One region of the Neobacillus sp. D3-1R genome, then DNA from elsewhere that is predicted to be linked to it. Evidence: riboswitches for the same ligand, from Rfam matches in the RefSeq annotation. Region 1 holds a riboswitch; the other holds the start of a gene.
The links. Region 1 has a riboswitch for S-adenosylmethionine ahead of metK (methionine adenosyltransferase). Riboswitches for the same ligand answer to the same signal wherever they lie in the genome.
Positions count from the first base shown of each region.

Region 2: it holds a riboswitch for S-adenosylmethionine, as region 1 does, so the genes downstream of both, mtnW (2,3-diketo-5-methylthiopentyl-1-phosphate enolase) here and metK (methionine adenosyltransferase) in region 1, are expected to answer to the same signal.

Region 1 covers NZ_CP197471.1:3,441,438-3,451,679, reverse strand. The annotation lists gene ACSBPO_RS17690 (ABC transporter ATP-binding protein) at 1-17, opposite strand, end outside; gene ACSBPO_RS17685 (ABC transporter substrate-binding protein) at 45-989, opposite strand; gene ACSBPO_RS17680 (alpha/beta hydrolase family protein) at 1,191-1,979, shown strand; gene ACSBPO_RS17675 (DUF2584 domain-containing protein) at 2,018-2,260, shown strand; gene pckA (phosphoenolpyruvate carboxykinase (ATP)) at 2,631-4,217, opposite strand; SAM riboswitch class I at 4,469-4,604, shown strand; gene metK (methionine adenosyltransferase) at 4,815-6,017, shown strand; gene asnB (asparagine synthase (glutamine-hydrolyzing)) at 6,354-8,252, shown strand; gene ACSBPO_RS17655 (C39 family peptidase) at 8,256-9,107, opposite strand; gene ACSBPO_RS17650 (gamma carbonic anhydrase) at 9,167-9,685, opposite strand; gene ACSBPO_RS17645 (alpha/beta hydrolase) at 9,813-10,242, shown strand, end outside.
Region 2 covers NZ_CP197471.1:1,318,921-1,329,162, reverse strand. The annotation lists gene ACSBPO_RS06740 (hypothetical protein) at 1-196, shown strand, start outside; gene ACSBPO_RS06735 (ferredoxin family protein) at 398-682, opposite strand; gene ACSBPO_RS06730 (FAD-dependent oxidoreductase) at 682-1,980, opposite strand; gene ACSBPO_RS06725 (electron transfer flavoprotein subunit alpha/FixB family protein) at 1,973-3,004, opposite strand; gene ACSBPO_RS06720 (electron transfer flavoprotein subunit beta/FixA family protein) at 3,041-3,865, opposite strand; gene ACSBPO_RS06715 (ZIP family metal transporter) at 4,373-5,104, shown strand; gene ACSBPO_RS06710 (Spo0E family sporulation regulatory protein-aspartic acid phosphatase) at 5,149-5,412, opposite strand; gene ACSBPO_RS06705 (cupin domain-containing protein) at 5,651-6,184, opposite strand; gene ACSBPO_RS06700 (methylthioribulose 1-phosphate dehydratase) at 6,416-7,045, opposite strand; gene ACSBPO_RS06695 (2-hydroxy-3-keto-5-methylthiopentenyl-1-phosphate phosphatase) at 7,038-7,709, opposite strand; gene mtnW (2,3-diketo-5-methylthiopentyl-1-phosphate enolase) at 7,709-8,923, opposite strand; SAM riboswitch class I at 9,031-9,145, opposite strand; gene ACSBPO_RS06685 (pyridoxal phosphate-dependent aminotransferase) at 9,231-10,242, opposite strand, start outside.

The DNA of each region.
Region 1 (10,242 bases):
ATCTCTAAAAAGCTCATTTGGCGGCCTCCCTGTCTTTTTAAATACTATTTCATAACACTGTTTGCAATTTTGGTATTAACAAGAGTCTTATAATCGATATGTTTTGGAAGTTCTCCGGCTTCGTCCATAATATCCTGTAGGTTATTCCATTCTTCTTCATCTAAAATTGGATCAGTAGCATAAGACCCTTGGCCTTTATAACGTTCAACAACCGTTGCAATCAATTCTTCATCCGTATCTGGAAATTGAGGTTTGATTACTTTTGCCACTTCTTGTGGAGAATGTGATTCTACCCATTGCTGCGCTTTATAAATAGCTCTAGTAAACTTCTCAACCATCTCGGCATTTTCTTTCATAGTGCTTTCTTTAGTCATAAATGTGGTATAAGGAACATGACCGGAATCTTTACCAAATGAAGCCACAATGTGTCCTTTTCCTTCACTTTCGAAAAGACTGGCAGTTGGTTCGAATAATTGGACATAGTCGCCTGTTCCAGATGCAAAGGCTGGAGCAATATTGGCATAATCAACATTTTGAATCAGTTCTAAATCATTGTGTGGGTCAATACCATGATTTTTCAAAACAAATTCACCAACCATTTGCGGCATACCGCCTTTTCGCTGCCCAAGGAAGGTGCTTCCTTTTAATTGGTCCCAAGAAAAGTTATCTATTTTCTCTCTTGAAACAAGGAAGGTACCATCCGTTTGGGTCAGTTGGGCAAAGTTAATGACTTTATCCTTGGCATCCTGGGCATATACATAAATGGAGGTTTCTGAACCCACAAGGGCAACATCCACACCACCAGAAAGAAGGGCAGTCATCGTTTTATCGCCACCTGGTACAGTGGTCACTTCTACATCAAGACCTTCATCTTTAAAAAATCCTTTTTCCAGGGCAACATATTGGGGAGCATAAAAAATAGAATGGGTTACTTCGGCTACTTTTACTTTTTGAACTTTGTCTTTTCCGCAAGCGGTTAAGGAAAACATGACAATGAAAATAATGAGCGATGTAAAGCCTATTTTGAACCAACTTTTTTTCATACCAAATTCCTCCTAACGTTTAAAAAAATGTTACGGTTAAATCAGCTATTCTTGAACAAATGGGCGATTTACCTATCTACGTTTATCCTATGAACAATTAAAAAATGTGTGAATGCCTAGATGATATTTTGGAAGGAAGTTATTTTTATGTATCGAAAAATGGAGGGAATAATAGAACAGCAAAGGTTTCCATCTCCAAATCCAAATATTGAACTTTCCATAGTTACTTTTCTATCTGACGGTTTAAAAGTGAAGGGACTTTTAGCAGAGCCAAAAACAGATGAAGTATTAGATGGTTTTCTTTATTTACGTGGTGGAATAAAAAATGTGGGCAAAGTACGTCCTGCTCGAATTGCGCAGTTCGCCTCTGAAGGATTTATTGTCTTTGCTCCCTTTTATCGTGGAAATCAAGGAGGGGAAGGGCATGAGGATTTCGCTGGTGATGACCGAGAGGATGCATTTTCAGCTTTTACCCTTTTAGCTTCACATCCAAAGGTAAAGAACGTGCATATTTTTGGATTTTCTCGTGGAGGCGTGATGGCATTGTTGACTGCTATTCAATTTCCAGAAGCTGCTTCTGTTGTTAGTTGGGGCGGTGTAACGGATATGTTCCTAACCTACGAGGAACGACTTGATCTTAGAAGAATGATGAAAAGAGTGATTGGTGGCACTCCAAATAAATATCCAGAACGATATGAATGGAGAACCCCTTTATTTCAAATAGAAAAGTTACAGCCACCTGTGCTGATTATTCATGGGGTTAAAGATCACAATGTATCTGTAGAACATTCCTATCAATTAGAGAAGGCTCTACAGGACCATAATAAGCCTGTGGAGAGCTGGTACTTCGAAGAGTTTACCCATTACTTCCCACCAGCTATAAACCGAAAAGTTGTCGCCGGCTTAGCACAATGGATGAAAAAACATAGTCAGTAATGATAAAATAAAAGAAGAATAGGTAAGGAGAGATGGAAATGGGTATGCCTTTAGAGTTAAATACACTTGTGGTAACAAAAGGACGAGAAAACAGAATAGCTGAAAATTTATTTGAATTAGTAAAAGAGGACTACCGTCTTTACCCAATTGATATTCCGTTAGACATTCGTAAAACTTTAGAAAGTGATTCGAGCGGAATATGTGTGATAAGAAGAGTAGAATGGGAAAATAAACAAACCAAAATTACATACGAACTAGTTTCGTTAAATTCAACGAATTAAATCGGGTTCCATTGGAGCCCGGTTTTTCTTTATAGAAGTCATAAAAGTGATGAAGGACAAAACACAAGAGGGAAAGCGCAAAAATGTCCATCATAAAAGTGATGAAGGACAAAACACAAGAAGGAAAGCGTGAAAGTGTCCATCATAAAGGTGATGAAGGACAAAACACAAGAGGGAAAGCGTGGAAGTGTCCATCATAAGGGGGATGAAGGACAAAACCAAAGAAGGAAAGTGCGGAAATGTCCGTCATAAAGGTGATGAAGGACAAAACACAAGAAGGAAAGCGCGGAAATGTCCATCATAAGTTTTTAATTTTTTAATATTTAAATCAAATAAAAAAGACCGGGCCACAAAGCCCGATCTCATCAATTTATGCAATTGGTCCGCCATTTTCTTCTATTTCGGCTGGAACATTTGAGAACTTCTTAAAGTTTTCACGGAATTTTGCCGCAAGTTCTTTTGCTTTCATTTCATAAGCTGCCTGGTCTGCCCAAGTTTTATTAGGCTGAAGAACCTCATCCGGAACACCAGGAATGTGTAAAGGAATATTCAATCCAAAGATGGAGTCTTGAACCGTTTCCACATTGGTTAATTCGCCTTCTAATGCAGCTTGAATCATAGCACGTGTATAAGCTAATTTCATACGATTTCCAACACCGTATTCTCCTCCAGTCCAGCCTGTGTTGACTAAGAAGACTTGAGAATTATGTTCGGTAATCTTTTTACCAAGCATTTCTGCATAAGTTGTAGCAGGTAATGGTAAGAATGGTGAACCGAAACATGTTGAGAAAGTAGCTTCTGGAGAAGTAACTCCACGCTCTGTTCCTGCTAATTTGGATGTATAACCACTTAAGAAATGATACATTGCTTGTTCTTTTGTTAATTTTGAAATTGGAGGCAATACTCCAAATGCATCTGCAGTTAAAAATACAATCGTGTTTGGATGTCCCGCAACGCTCGGATCGACAATATTATCAATAGCTTGTAACGGATATGCAGCACGTGTATTTTCTGTTAAGGAGTTATCATCATAATCTGCTAAACGTGTTTCATTATTTAATACCACATTTTCAAGTACAGTGCCGAATCGGATAGCATCAAAAATTTGTGGTTCCTTTTCGCGAGAAAGGTTAATACATTTAGCGTAACAGCCACCTTCAATATTAAAGACACCATTTGCTGACCATCCGTGTTCATCATCACCGATTAAACGGCGGTTTGGATCTGCAGATAATGTAGTTTTACCAGTACCGGATAATCCAAAGAATAGAGCTACATCACCTTCACGTCCTACATTGGCTGAGCAATGCATTGGGAAAATATCTTGTTCAGGCAACAAGTAATTCATAACAGAGAAAATGGATTTTTTCATTTCACCTGCATATTCTGTACCACCGATGAGGACAATTCGCTTCTCAAAGGATATAATAATAAATGTCTCTGAAATTGTGCCATCCACTGCAGGGTCGGCTTTAAAGTTCGGAGCAGATATAACAGTGAATTCTGAAGAATGTTCTAATAGTTCTTCCTCATTCGGTCGAATAAATAATTGATGAGCAAAGAGATTATGCCAAGCGTACTCATTAATAACTTGGATTGGTAGACGATATTTTTTATCTGCACCAGCAAAACCTTTAAAGACATAGACTTCATCTTTATCCTGCAAATAATGGATTACTTTTGTATATAGTCTAGAAAATGCATCTTCAGATATTGGTTGATTGACAGAACCCCAACTGATTTTTTCTTTAACTGAGGCTTCATCAACTATATATTTATCTTTAGGAGAGCGACCTGTATACTTCCCTGTAGTGGCTCTAACCGCTCCTGTTGAAGTTAATAAACCTTCGTTTCGAGTAAGAACTTTTTCTACTAGTTGTGGAACAGATAACTGGACTTGGATATTTTCGCTCTGTAATAATTGGTTTAATTCATTGCGAACGCCAACTGAATTCATTTTATGAATACCTTCCTTTTCCCTTTTTCCTTGGAATTAATTCTGAATAATCATCATTTTTTAAATCATGATATCTTGTTAAATAGTATAACACATTTAACTAATTAGTCTATACTATTCGGATAAATTAGGTAAAAAATTTTACATTTTCCTATCATTTTTCCATATCATTCATTTATATGAAAAATAATCAAAAAAAGCATTGACATCATTCGACATGGTGAGTTATGATTTTACCTTGAACGGATACTCTCTTATCCCGAGCTGGTGGAGGGACAGGCCCTATGAAACCCAGCAACCTACCCAATTTAATAAAGGATCTTACTGATCTTTATTTTTGGAAAAGGTGCTAAACCTGCGCAAGGTATCGACCTTGAACGATAAGAGTGAAAGGCGCGACAGCGAACTAATAACCTTTCCTCAAAAACATGGGAAGGTTTTTTTATTTGTTTTATGAAGTGACCTTTTAGAAATAGCAAAAGAGTTTAATTGTGAGTATACATTTTAATCTGTACATCATAAAAACTCAATGTTTTATTCATACTATAAGGGAATGAGTACCGTATCATAATGAGGTTTAATATAGGAGGAATTCGGATGTCAACAAAACGTCGTTTGTTCACTTCTGAATCAGTAACTGAAGGTCATCCTGATAAAATCTGTGACCAAATTTCTGATTCCATTTTAGACGCTATTCTAGCAAAAGATGCAAATGCTCGTGTAGCAGCAGAAACTTCTGTTACAACTGGTTTAGTTTTAGTAGCAGGTGAAATTACAACTTCTACATATGTAGATATTCCAAAGATCGTTCGCCAAACCATAAAAGACATAGGTTACAACCGTGCGAAATATGGCTTTGACTCTGAGACTTGTGCTGTTTTAACTTCTATCGATGAGCAATCAGCTGATATCGCAATGGGTGTTGACCAAGCTCTTGAAGCTCGTGAAGGACAAATGTCTGAAGAAGAACTTGATGCCATCGGTGCAGGGGACCAAGGTTTAATGTTTGGTTTTGCATGTAATGAAACAAAAGAGCTTATGCCTCTTCCAATTTCATTAGCTCACAAACTTGCTCGTCGTTTAACTTACGTTCGTAAAGAAGAGATTCTTCCATACTTACGTCCAGATGGTAAAACTCAAGTAACAGTTGAATATGATGAAAACGATAAGCCGGTTCGTATCGATACAATCGTTATTTCAACTCAGCACCATCCAGAAATTAGTCTTGAGCAAATTCAACGCAATTTAAAAGAACATGTTATCAATCCGGTTGTTCCTCAAGAATTAATCGACGAAAATACAAAATATTTCATCAACCCAACTGGACGCTTTGTTATCGGTGGACCTCAAGGTGATGCTGGTTTAACAGGACGTAAAATCATTGTAGATACTTATGGCGGTTATGCTCGTCACGGCGGTGGCGCATTCTCTGGTAAGGATCCTACAAAGGTTGACCGTTCTGCTGCGTACGCTGCACGTTATGTTGCAAAAAACCTAGTTGCTGCTGGTTTAGCTGAAAAAGTGGAAGTTCAATTAGCATACGCAATTGGTGTAGCACATCCAGTTTCCATTTCTGTTGATACATTTGGTACAGGTACTGTTGGAGAAGATGTATTAGTTGAACTTGTTCGTGAAAACTTTGACCTGCGCCCAGCAGGCATTATTAAAATGCTAGACCTTCGTCGTCCTATCTATAAGCAAACAGCTGCTTACGGACACTTTGGACGTACAGATGTTGATTTACCATGGGAAAGAACAGATAAAGCTGAAGCTTTAAAAACACAAGCAGCTAATCGTTAATTTCTATTCTAGAAAATGAAAGCATTCTTCATAGAAGAAAACATTGTATTATTCTTCTTTAAAACCAGGGAGTTACATTTTATGTAACTCCCGTTTTTATTTTTCGTCTTATAAAGTGTGAAGGAATAAAACCTCTAATTAAGGGAATAAAACGAATAGCTGGAAATTAAAGTATCCCTTTTTCTTCCTGTTTCGTAAAATTAGGACTATTGAACCGCTAAGTTTTCCGCTTTTTCAGTGCCATTTTTTAAAAAACAGTGGTAGTATTAGAGAGGATATTTTTTAAGACTATCTTGGTAAATTTTCAAAGAGAGAAACGGAGTAGGTGACTACATAATGTGTGGATTTATTGGTTGTGTCCATGATCAAGCACAACAATTTCGTGATGAAGATAAACAACTGTTTAAAAATATGAATAATGTCATTACCCATCGTGGTCCAGATGATGATGGCTATTATTTAGATGAATATATTCAATTTGGTTTTCGCCGTTTAAGTATCATTGATATTGAAAGCGGTCATCAGCCGTTAACGTATGAAAATGAACGCTATTGGATTCTTTTTAATGGTGAGATTTATAATTACGTGGAATTAAGAGAAGAACTGGTTAAGGAAGGCTTAACCTTTGCTACTCATTCTGACACAGAGGTAATCATTGCTCTTTACAGCCGTTTAAAAGAGAAAGCGGTTGAAAAGCTAAGAGGTATGTTTGCAATCCTTATCTGGGATAAGGAAGAACAAACACTCTTTGGAGCACGTGACTCCTTTGGAATTAAACCTTTATTTTTCTATCAGGATGCAGAGCGTACTTTGTTTGGTTCAGAAAAGAAAAGTATTTTATTAGCTTTAGAAAACACAGAACTCAATAGAGATGCTTTACAGTATTATTTGACCTATCAATTTGTTCCAGAACCTTATAGCATGACTGCTGGAATACAAAAATTAGAGCCAGGGCATTATTTTACGAAAAAAATCGGTTCGAAAATGGAAGTAAAGCGCTATTGGAGAGCTTCCTTCCACCCTGTACAAAAATCAGAATCTGACTTTGTGAAGGAAATAAAAGATGTTCTTTTTGATAGTGTCAAGATGCATATGCGCAGTGATGTGCCAGTAGGATCGTTTTTATCTGGTGGAATTGATTCATCGATCATTGCATCGATAGCAAAGGAATTCCATCCAGCTATAAAAACCTTTTCAGTTGGTTTTGATCATAATGGGTTTAGTGAAATTGATGTGGCCAAGGAAACAGCTGAAAAGTTAGGTGTAGAAAATATTAGTTATATCATATCACCGCAGGAATATATGAATGAAATTCCTAAAATTATGTGGCATATGGATGATCCACTTGCAGATCCAGCTTGTGTACCACTTTATTTTGTAGCACGTGAAGCTAGAAAGCATGTAACCGTCGTTCTTTCTGGGGAAGGTGCGGATGAATTATTTGGTGGATATAATATTTACCGTGAGCCGCAATCACTAGAAGTATTCAATAAAATTCCTCGTGTTGGTAAAGCTGTTCTTAAAGGAATCGCAAATGTTTTACCGGAAGGAACGAAAGGTAAAAGCTTTATTGAACGTGGTGTAACACCAATGGAAGAGCGCTATATTGGAAATGCCAAAATGTTTACAGAAGAGGAAAAACGCCATCTTTTGAAGGGCTATCAAGAAGGGTTAAACTATACAGATATTACAAAGCCTCTATATGCTGAAAGCAAAGGCTATGATCCAGTTGACCGCATGCAGTTTATTGATATTCACACTTGGATGCGTGGAGACATTCTCTTAAAAGCAGATAAAATGACGATGGCTCATTCCTTAGAGCTTCGTGTTCCTTTCTTAGATAAGGTTGTTTTTGATGTTGCTTCTAAAATTCCAACCAGTTTAAAAACAGCAAATGGAACAACTAAATATATCTTAAGAAAAGCGGCTGAAGGCATTGTTCCTGATCATGTTCTAAATCGTAAAAAACTTGGATTCCCTGTACCCATTCGCCATTGGTTAAAGGATGAAATGAATGATTGGGCAAAAAAAATAATCCGTGAAAGTAATACGGATCATTTAATCAATAAGGCCTATCTATTAAAGCTGCTAGAAGATCATTGCCAAAACAAAGCGGACAATAGCCGCAAAATTTGGACTGTGCTCATGTTTATGGTTTGGCATCAGGTGTATGTGGAAAAAGTTTATGATTTTGAAACGGCTTTGGTTGGAGATACTGTTCTACAACCCATGTAAGAACTATTGTGGAAGATAAGTAATCGCTTGTCTTCCCATTTGCACCCAAGATTCCTCGAAATCTTTAATGGGTGCTTTTTTATTTTTTTCTCCAGTTAAAGGATCATTAAAATAGATAAAGTTTTTGTCAAAGCCTGTTAAAAGAACCGAGTGTTCCCTGTAGGTCACTCTGACCTCTCCTTTTGGTGTTTGCCAGGTAATAAAGGAGTCATTCGATAACTTTTGATATCGGGTGTTGGTAATAACCCAAACTGGTCGGTGATCAGAAAGATGAATTTTTATTTCTTTAAAATCACTGCCTGTAAAATCCTTTATTCTCCCAGGAAGATACTTTTCGGCAAGCTGACGGATAGGTTCATGGTATACTCCCAAACCAGGCTCTTGAAAAGTATACATACTTCCAACGAAGCCTTCATTAGGATGGCCAAAATAGGTTTTCCCATTTTCTACTTTATAAGGTGTTCGATCTTTTGTTATTTCTTTAGCTAAGGTCATTTTATCAACGTTAATGTCTGCACTTTGCAATAGCATTGCAAGGCTAGTCACTTCACAGCCACGAGGCAATTCAGGATATTGACTAACGGTAGCTATATTTAATAAAACATGATCTTGTATCTTGATAATGGGTAATTCAGTTATGTCCTCTACCAAATAAGTGGATTTCATAACAGGATCCTTTATCCAATGTCTTAGAAGGTTAGTGGTTTTATTTGCGAGTTTTGTATCAACGATAAAAAAGCCTGTGATGAAACATAGTGCTAATAAAAATATCATTACACTTCTTAGCCTTTTTTTAAAAAGGAAAAAGAATAATAGGAAAAGAAGAGGTAAAATGATTAAAAGCAGGTTGGACATAGGATCACCTTAAAATCTTGATTGTATTAGGTCTTATCGGTTTATAATATAGAGAAGGTTTAGCGATTATTTTGAAGAGATTTATAGTACTGCGCCTTCTCAGCGTATTCTCTTGAAATACGTTGCATATCAGCGATATCTTCAGCATTGAGTTCGCGAATTACTTTTGCAGGTCTTCCGAATGCAAGCGTATTGGGTGGAATCTTTTTCCCTTGGGGTACAAGGCTTCCAGCTCCAATAAAAGCACCTTCGCCAATCTCTGCACCATCAAGAATGATTGAACCCATTCCAATTAAAGCCCGTGAGCGGATAATCGAACTGTGTAGAATAACTTGATGTCCCACAGATACTTCATCCTCAATAATAAGAGGATTATTTGGGCTCTGATGCAGAACACAATTATCTTGTATATTTACTTTGTTACCTATAATGGTTGGAGCCACATCACCACGAATGGATGTATTAAACCAAATGCCAGATTCATCTCCGATGGTAACGTCTCCTGTTATTGTAACGTAATCAGCAATAAATGCTGAAGAGGATATTTTTGGGTATTTTCCTTTGTATGGATAAATCATGGAAAGCTCTCTCCTTAACATCATGTAATAACTCGATTTTATCGAAAAGGGTAGGGAAAAGGAAAGATTTTGTTTCGATTCTTTAAAACCGCTTTTCTAAATATTAATATATAAAGGGGGAAGAGTTATGTGGAAATGGGAAACGGAAGGGGAAGCCAAAGCGGTTATCGTCATTGTTCATGGTGCATCTGAACATCATGGCCGGTATGGCTGGTTAATTGAAATGTGGCGCTCATCTGGTTATCATGTTATTATGGGAGATCTTCCAGGTCAAGGTTTAACCAGTCGCACTAGACGAGGTCATATTGATTCATTTGATGAGTACATATTTGAAGTAAAGGACTGGATTCAATCTGCCTATCAATTTGAATTACCTGTATTTTTGGTTGGGCATAGCATGGGAGGTTTAGTTTCCATCCGTTTATTACAGGAAGAAAGGTTAAATCTGGCAGGTGTCGTTTTATCTTCACCATGTCTTGGATTAATCCACACTCCTTCCAAGTTTTTAGATGTAATATCCCATGGAATTAATCTTATTTATCCAAGCTTGCGAATGG
Region 2 (10,242 bases), 2.1 Mb from region 1:
ATCAGAAGAAACTTATCACTGGCAGGTTTACCTTTTTCCAACGGATTTGGAGGGTTCATATACTTGGAGTAACCCATTATTAATTTCTAAATTTGTTAATAGTATCGACGAAGCACTTGAAATGTCAAATGAACTTGAAACATATGGCAGAGATGATTCTATTATCTCATCTAAATATATAGAAAGAATTAGTTAGACCCTTCCGCTACGAATTCCTCTTTTAGCTTCACTCTTTTTATTCCCTTATGTGAAAAAATATACATATGCAGTTAACACCGAATTCAATAATAATCCTCCTTATAAAACGAATAGCAATTTTTTGGACAGGCTTTAAGTCAAAAAAAAAAGCTACTGACGCGGATACATCAGCAACTTTATTTGATAATAGGGGGATAAATTAAGCTAACCTAAAGACGATTCCATGCCCACCCTTTGGATATTCCCATTTGATATTTTGATAAGGACAGCCGATACGGCAGCTTCCACATTCGTGGCAGCCTTCATAACCTACTTGCATTCTGGAGCCTTCCCATTTATAAACCTCAGCTGGGCAAAATACCGTGCAAAGTTTATCGGGACATTGTGTCATACAAACATCATGATCTAAGACAGTTAAATGTGACTTGGTATCACACTTAAAACGAATCAAATACTGTTTTTCTTCTAGTGTTTTTGTAGACATTATTTCACCGCCTTCCATGCGCGATACATATCTTTAATAACATTAATAGTACCTCTTTCTTTTGTGATACTGCGCATTATTTCTTTTTGCTTATCACGTTTTGGGGTACCATCAACGGTAAAGAACTTACTCATAGCCTTATTCATCATTGGAACATATTCTTTAAAATATTGAGGATACTTTTCAAACGTATGAGCCGCATCCTTATACTTTTCAAGATCCTTTATAATAAAGCTATCATATAACTTTTCTCGATAAACATTTAAACTGGATTCACTAAAATCATTGCGGTGTTTTGCTTCAATAATTGCTTCTGCAGCCATTTTCCCAGAAGACATCGCCATGTTTGAACCCTCTCGGTGAATCGCATTAACAAGCTGAGCAGCATCCCCAACTAACACGACACCGTTTCCAGCTACTTTTGGTACGGAACGATATCCTCCTTCTGGGATTAGATGAGCTAAATATTCTGCAGATTCTCCACCTTCAAGTAAAGGTTTTACCATCGGATGGTTTTTTAAATGATCTAATAAATCATATGGCTTTAATTTGGCCTTGATCATACTTGAAAGAGTTGTTCCAACCCCAATATTTAAGCTATCTTTATTCGTGTAAAGGAAAGCTGTTCCTAAATTCCCCTTTGTGGAATCACCAAAAATTTCAATCGTACAGCCTTGATTATCGGAAAGATTAAATCGTTCATTAATTTTATCCTTAGGGAGATTAATAACCTCCATTACTGTTAATGCTACTTCATCTGGACGGAACTCCTTATGGAAACCTAGTTGTTTTCCTAATAACGAGTTAACACCATCTGCTAGTACCACCACATCAGCGTATATTTCACCATCTGGTCGATCAGTACGTACTCCCACTACTTTTCCATTTTCCACAATACATTCCAAGACAACCGTTTCATTAATTAATAAAGCGCCTGCCTCTACAGCTTTTTGAGCAAACCATTGATCAAATTGTGCTCTAAGTACAGTAAAGTTATTATAGGAAGATTCTTCTCCCCACTCTAGACCTTTGTATCCGAATTGGACAACTGACTCTTTATCCATCATCCAAAAACGTTGTTCAATAACAGGTCTTTCTAAAGGAGCTTCCTTCCAAAATTCTGGAATAAGTTCTTCCATCTGCTTTCGATATAAGACCCCACCCATTACGTTTTTACTACCAGGATATTCACCGCGTTCAATTAATAGTACCTTTAAACCACTTTTTGCACATGTTAAGGCACATGCCGTTCCAGCTGGTCCAGCTCCCACAACAATTACATCAAATTTTTCAGACATAGCTCAATTCACCACCTGAAGTTTTAAGTACCTGTTTAAATTGCTCTATTAATTTAGGTAAAATTTCCATTGCATCTCCCACAATACCGTAGGTTGCTACATCAAAAATAGGTGCATTGGGATCTTTATTGATTGCAATGATAATTTCTGAATTCTTCATTCCAACTACATGTTGGATAGCACCAGAAATACCAATAGCAAAAAATACTTTAGGTGTTACGGTTTCTCCTGTTTGACCGATTTGTAGTGAGTGTGGTAACCATCCTGCTTCAACTACATCTCTTGAACCACCAACACTGGCACCAATGGTTTTGGCAAATTCATGAATTAGTTGGAAATTTTGATAATCCCCCATACCTTTACCACCACAAACAATAACATGTGCATCGGCAAGATTTGCTGTATTTGATACATCTTTCACAATCTGTAGCACTTTTGTACGCATTTCTTCTTCTTTTAAAGAAATGGTTTCTTCCATTATTTTCCCCTGACGGCTCTGGTCAGGTTCAAGAGCTTTCATCACTTTTGGTCGTACTGTCGCCATTTGTGGACGATGTTTTTTACAAAGAATGGTTGCCATAATATTGCCGCCAAAAGCTGGCCGGCTTGCTTCGAACAACCGGTTTTCAAGATCAATATCAAGCATTGTCGTATCAGCTGTTAATCCCGTACTTAAATCTGTAGCAACAGCACTGGCCAAATCTTTTCCATTTGGTGTTGCTCCATATAAAAAGATTTCTGGCTTATACTTTTCAGCTAATAAAATGACACCCTTCATATATGACTCTGTTCGATAGTCCTTTAAAACCGGATGGTCAATGATATACACTTCATCTGCACCATAATAGATTACTTGATTGGCTAATTGGCGAATTCCATCACCGAGCAACACACCCGCTAAAGGAACCTCTAACTTATCGGCTAATTTTCTTCCTGCTCCCAATAACTCCAATGATACGCCTTCAATTTCCCCTTCATTTTGTTCAATGAATACCCATACCCCTTGGTATTCTTCCAGATTCATAGAGGACCCTCCTATATCAATAAATTCTATTGAATATTAATTTGTTGCACTTGTCGTAAACAGTTCTTTTTTCTCCATTAACAGATCCATAAGCTGTTTGACCTGTTCTGTAGAATTACCTTCTAATCTTTTACCACCTTCAGGCTTAGGAGGAGTAAACATTTTTCCTACAATAGTTGGTGAGCCCTTTAAGCCTAGTTGGACACGGTCTACATTTTCAAGATCTCCTACCGTCCAAACTATGGACTCATATCTTGCTGCATTAATCATATTCGGCATAGGAGAGTATTCAATTTCATTGATTTCTTTTTCGACTGTTAACAAGCATGGTAATTGAGTTTCAATGACTTCATATCCATTTGTAAGTTTCCTCTTTATTTGAACTTTTTTATTTTTAACATTTACTTCTGAAACTTCAATCACATTTGTTACTGGAGGAATGTCGAGACGTCTAGCAATTCCAGGACCTACTTGACCTGTATCACCATCAATGGCATGTTTACCACAAATAACCATATCAATTGGTTTATCCTTCGCTATTCTTTCTAATGCCTTCGAAAGTGCGTAGCTTGTAGCAAGAGTATCTGCCCCTGCAAATGCACGGTCTGAAATAAGATAGCCTTCATCAGCGCCAATCTCAATACTTTTTTTTATGACTTCTGTTGCCTGTGGTGGACCCATTGATAAAACAGATACCGTACCACCATGTAGTTTTTTTAGTCTTACAGCCTCTTGTACAGCATGTGCATCATATGGATTTAAAATGGCTGGTGCACTACGGCGGTCAAGAGTGTTCGTTTTGGGATTAATTTTAATAATTTTGGTATCTGGTACTTGCTTGACACAGACGACAATGTGCATGAATACTAGACCTCCTCTATGGGTAGATATATTTGAAAGCAAAAGCCTTCATCATATAATTGAAAATGCTTTTATTACGATATATGTATCGTAATATAAGCATAGTACAAACGATTAAAATAAAGGGTTAACAATCTATGAACATTTGAGAGTATTTTCATACTTTGTTAAAAATTTGTAACCATTTTGACCCTTAAAATATGCTATATAGTGATGTTGTGATCCAAAAGGGTTTCACTTAATACGCTAGTAACACATGATGTAAAGATGGAAATATGTATCGTTTAGTAAAGAAGTGTAGTAGAATAGATGCATTCCATGGATGTCCAAAATTCTCATACAGAAATGTCATTCATTTTGATGGAGTAAAATTAAGAAATTGAAAATAAACTGTTTATTATACTATAAGAAATATAAAGATATAGACAATGATATAAATCACACCCATACGTTCAAATATGAAAGTTCAATAAATAATTGTCGAAATGAAGGAAAGGAACAAGTGCTATGAAGGAAGTATTGATTGGAAGCATTTTATCAGCCTTATCAACAGGTTTTGGGGCTATGATTATCCTGTTTATGAGTCAAAATGTTACACACCGGTTTCGGGATGTTTTGTTAGCCTTTACAGCAGGTGTTATGATGGCTGCTTCTACGATGGGGCTTATTCCTGAAGCTTTAAGCTACGATGGTTTTATTCCGTTAGCTATTGGAATTATTCTCGGTGTTTTTGTCTTAACTATAATGGAAAAAAATATCCCACATATAGATTTACAGCATTCAAAAAGTGGACTTAAATTTGATGAAAAGGCATTGTTAATTATCGCGGCTATTACCTTGCATAATATTCCAGAAGGCCTCTCTGTTGGAGTAAGTTATGCATCAAACCATGGAGAAACTGGGAATCTAATCGCATTTGCTATTGGGTTTCAAAATGCACCTGAAGGACTATTAGTTGCCTTATTTTTAATCAATCAAAAAATAAATAAGGTTAAAGCTTTTATCATCTCAACCTTGACCGGGGCTATTGAAATTATCACTTCTCTATTAGGGTACTACCTAACTTCTTATCTAGATGCACTTGTGCCTTATGGTCTTGCCTTTGCAGCAGGAGCCATGCTTTTCATTATCTATAAAGAATTAATACCTGAGAGTCATGGAGATGGAAATGAGAGGAATGCTACATATTCCTTTATAGTCGGCTTATTGTTTATGATTTTCATTATCGATATATTTTAAATATATATAAAAGGACTGAAAATCATTCAGTCCTTTTTTCTATCTTATATATATATAATCTCTGAGGTCAAAGAGGCTCGTGGCCATACTAACATATGCTGAACAGAAATTTTTATTTCATTTTTACTTTTTGGTTCATTGCGAAAGGTACATTGGTATTCATATATTAATTTATCTAGTTCTTGACTATAATGTAAAGTTTCTTGGCTAGTAAACCCAGTGACTTTTGCGGACAACATCATCATTTCTCTAATCTCATTGATCTCTTCTAGCATTCTATTTGAATGCACCTTGTCTGTCTGGCACAACTCTATTTCCTCCTAATCCACTTTCCACTTATACATTAAGGTACTTAATTTGTATACCTGATGAATTATGACAATAATTTGAATAAATGTAAATAGATTCGCAATATTAGACAAAACTTCCAATCAACTCTTCGGATTCGACAACAACCTTAGGTATTATATCCTATTTTTCGACACTAACACCCCTTATAATAGTCAAAAAGACCCATCACCTAAGTGAAGGGACTTTATCAAAATATTAAGCTTCTACTTCTTCTTTTTCGTAAATAGGTACCCAGCCCTCTGTTGTAACAAAGATACGAATAGCCACAACTTTTCTATCCTCTTTTAAAGTAAAGTAATGTCGAATATTCGGTGGAACAGAAATTAAATCACCAGGATTTAAATGTACCTCAAAGAAAGCTCCGTCTTTTCCTTGGATAATAAATACGCCATGTCCGCTTACAATAAAACGAACTTCGTCGTCAGTATGATGATGCTCTTTTTGGAAATTTACTAGAAGTTGTTCTAGATTCGGTGTATTTTCAGATAGAGAGATTACATCTTGAGCCTTATATCCTCTTCTTTCAGAGATAGCCGCGATTTCACCATCAAATGTATTTAATATTTCTTCTTTTTCCTCGTCAGATAGAAGATATTTCTCATTAAGATGTGCTGGAAGTTTAGTAATATCCCAGTGCTCATAAATCACTTCTTGGCTTGTTAAAAAGTCTAATACTTCCTGTTGATTTTCAATCAGATTACCGTTTTCTTGAAATTTAATATATGCCATGTCAATTCCCTCACTTTTTTTATTTTAGTCTCTGTTATATAGGAATGTTGATTTCCGCTGCAGGCACTCGCTTTCCGCGGGGCGTGCTGTGAGCCTCCTCGTCGCTGGCGCTCCTGTGGGGTCTCACCTGTCCCGCTTCTCCCGCAGGAGTCTCGCGCCTTTCGCTCCAATCAACATTGTTACAAATCGATACTGCTCTTTAACAGAGCAATATCTTAAAATTTAATTAAATTAAACTACTTTAAATAATTGGAAAGGTTTGTGTTCTAATAATCTCAGTTGATAGCGGAATAAGAATTCTGATGCTTCTAAGATTTTTTTTGCTTCGAAAGCGGTTCTTCCCCAAACTGTAATTCCATGATTACGTATTAATACAGCACCTGAGTCACCATGAATATGTTCTGAAAATGCCTTGGATAAGGTTGGTATATGCGCATAATTGCGGATAATTGGTATTTTTAATACAGCATCTTCTTCCCATTGATCAAAAGCTTTAATCAGTTCTTGGCCTTGAAAAGAAACCTCTCCTCGGTCACCGTAAATCTCTGATATAACATTGTTATCGATGGTGTGAACATGCAAGCTGCAACCAGCATTAGTTCTTCGGTAAATTTCAACATGTAATAAAGTTTCAGCAGAAGGCTTTAAATGGGTTGGGACAGCTGGTTGACCAAACTGATCTACTAATAAAAAGTCCTCATCTGTTCTTTGGCGCTTATCTTTTCCACTTGCTGTAACTAAAAATTGCAATGGCTCGTTTTGCACCTTAATAGCTAAATTTCCACTTGTGCCCATAAACCAGTCTCGGCCAGCAAGCTCATCCTTTACATCCGCTAACTCATTCCATTTTTCTTTAAACATTTGCTCGATTCACCCCAATCCATTTTTTAATTAAATCTATACAATCGTAAAACGTTTCGAACTTTTTATATTGAATGCCTAATTCTTCACACTTATCAGCCAAAAACTCCCTAGCAAAAACAAAATCCGCTTGTTTTGCTGCTTCTAAATCTGTAATGGAATCTCCAATTACGATTGTGAAATCATTTGGATTTTTTAATTTTCTAATAACACTGGGTTTGCAGCATCCACAACCGTTATCACAAAGATCATCGCAAGCATTCGGCCAAAGTATATTGATTGTATGATTCAAAAAATCTGCGCTGTTACAATATATACTAGTAAATGGTCCATATGGCTCTAAGATGGGATCTACAAAAAAGTCAATCCCCCCACTTACAACATGAAAAGGAATTCCTTCTTCCTTTGTTAACTGTAATAACTCAGGAAAACCATCACGTATGACAGCATTTTTTAAGGAAAATTGGACGATATCATTTTTTAGATTGCTTGGGAGCAACGCAAATAATTGGCCCACTCCATTTTGAATGCTAACTTTTTGAGACAATATATCGTCTTTTATTGCTTCCCATCCAGGAGGAGCAAACTCTTTCATGATCGCAATAATATTGTCTTTTTCCGTGATTGTTCCATCAAAATCACAATAAATAACAGGTCTGCCCATTATGAATTCACCTCCACATATCCCCATAACTCAAGGGCTGTCTTTAATTCTGGGTATGTTTCGGCACCTTCTATCAGAGTTTGGCCCTTCAAATGTACATCAATCGCTTGTCGAAACGCTTTTCCACCACCTATTGCACCCAATGGGTGGCCGTGAACACCACCGCCTGCATTTATGATAGAATCTTGCCCGAAATCATTAATTAATAATGGAACCAATCCAGGATGAATTCCAGCGGATGGTACAGGAAATGCTTTCTTATAGTAGGTATCTTCTTTTATTAGCTCCTGTTTAATCGATATTGCCTTCTCTTTTTCTAATGCTACAGAACCATAAGGTGATGGGAATAAGGATAAATCTGCCCCAGCATATCTCAAGAGTTTACCAAGTAAGAGTGAGTGAGATAATCCATAGGAATTAGAAGAAGTAAGGGCACCACTTACTGCTGGATGCGCCATTATTGGCAATCCAATTTCATCATCTTCACGCAATTCTTGGAGAGTATCTAGCCCATAAGCAAAAACATTAAATAATAATAAATCAGCACCTAACTCTTTCGCTTTTCGAGCTTTTTCTTTTAAACGAGAGGTCCGTCCCGATAAATTAACCGCATACAAAGTCCGATGTCCAGATTGTTCATAAGTGTTTTGTAATACTCTTTTTCCTGATAAAATTCGTTCTTCAAATGGGGTTAATCCATTATCAAAAAGGATTTCATCATCCTTTACAATGTCAACCCCTCCTAAGGCTTGTGCTTCAAGTTGTCTAGATAAGAAATTAAGATCTCTCCCGATTACACCTTTAAAGATACTCATTAGTAACGGTCGATCGTAAACACCTAATTTCTCCCTTATTCCGTTTATCCCAAACCTTGGACCTGGAAAGATATCCTTTAATTGATCAGGAAACTCTAAATCTAGTAATTTGACCTTTCCGTCCAATGATAATTTCCCAAACACTGTGGTTAACATAGCCGGAATATCTGCTGAGAAGTTTACAGGAGGATAGGCAATCTTTATAATGGCTTCCCCTTCATGTTCAGGATCTTCTTCGATAGAAACTACTTTGCCTTTATGTTTTCTTAATTGATTTTGCTCAAGTTCAGGTAGATCAGTCCATGATCCAATTGTTAATCCGAGAGCTATATCCTCTGCTTTTTTAAGTGGGCTACCCTTGATATCTTTAATAAGATACGTAGCAATTAAATCATTCATCGTAAATCTTCCTTTCAAACTCATCTGCATGACTATTCTTTGTTTGCAATTTTCACAATAAAAAAACCTCTTCAAATAAGAAGAGGTTAGCATACATAACTAACGTCCTCTTATCTTTCAGCTTTTTCGCTGCAAGAATTAGCACCGTGCTTTATGAACGGATTCATAAAATCGGTTGCCGGGCTTCATAGGGCTAGTCCCTCCGCCTGCTCTTGATAAGAAAATCGTTTATTTATTTTATACGTTGTAAATGTTATTTTTCAAATTAATTTGGATTATGACAGGATTTAATAACATTGTCAATGGATTATTTGAAAATTTCTAAAGATTTAATTCTCTCTACTGCTTCTTGCATTCTTCCTTCAGAAGTTAAGAGTCCAACACGAACATAACCTTCTCCATAATGACCAAATCCTACTCCTGGTGCGACAGCAATATGTGCCTTTTCTAATAAAAAATCCGCAAATTCTTCAGAAGTATAGCCTTCCGGGACCTTTAACCAAGCAAAAAATGAACCTTTTGGTGCACGAACATCCCAACCAATTGACTTTAATCCCTCTATCAAGACGTTTCTTCTAGATTCATATAAGGCATTTAGCTCTTCCACACACTGTTGTGAAGCGTTTAAAGCTACTGCTGCAGCTTCCTGAATTCCTCCAAAAATGCTTACATAAAGGTGGTCCTGTAACAGTTCAATAGCAGAAATGACACTGCGATTTCCTACCGCAAATCCAACACGCCAGCCTGCCATGTTATAGGTTTTGGATAAAGTATAGATTTCGATTCCAATATCCTTAGCCCCTTCCGTTTGTAAAAAGCTGATCGGCTTTTGTCCATCAAACCCAATTGCGCCATAGGCAAAGTCATGTACCACACAAATATTCGTATTCTTTGCTAATTCTACCGTTTTTTCAAAAAATTCAAGAGATGCAGTAGCACCAGTAGGGTTATTGGGATAGTTTAAAAACATTAATTTCGCTTTTTCAAGAATTTCAGGTTCAATCGTTTCATATACAGGTAAAAAGCCATTCTCTTCTAGCAAAGGCATTGTAACCATGTTTGCCTGGGCAAGCGATACACCTGACCAATAATCTGGATACCCTGGATCTGGGACAAGTATGGTATCACCAGGATTTAATAAGCATTGCGGAATTTCTACTAAGCCTGCCTTACCGCCAAATAGAACCGCTACTTCCGTATCAGGATCTAAACTAACCCCATATTCTCTTTCATAAAAATCGACAGCAGCCTGCTTGAAATACTTATATCCCTGAAAGGGCGAATACTTATGATTTATGGGATTCGCTGCTGCTTCCTGC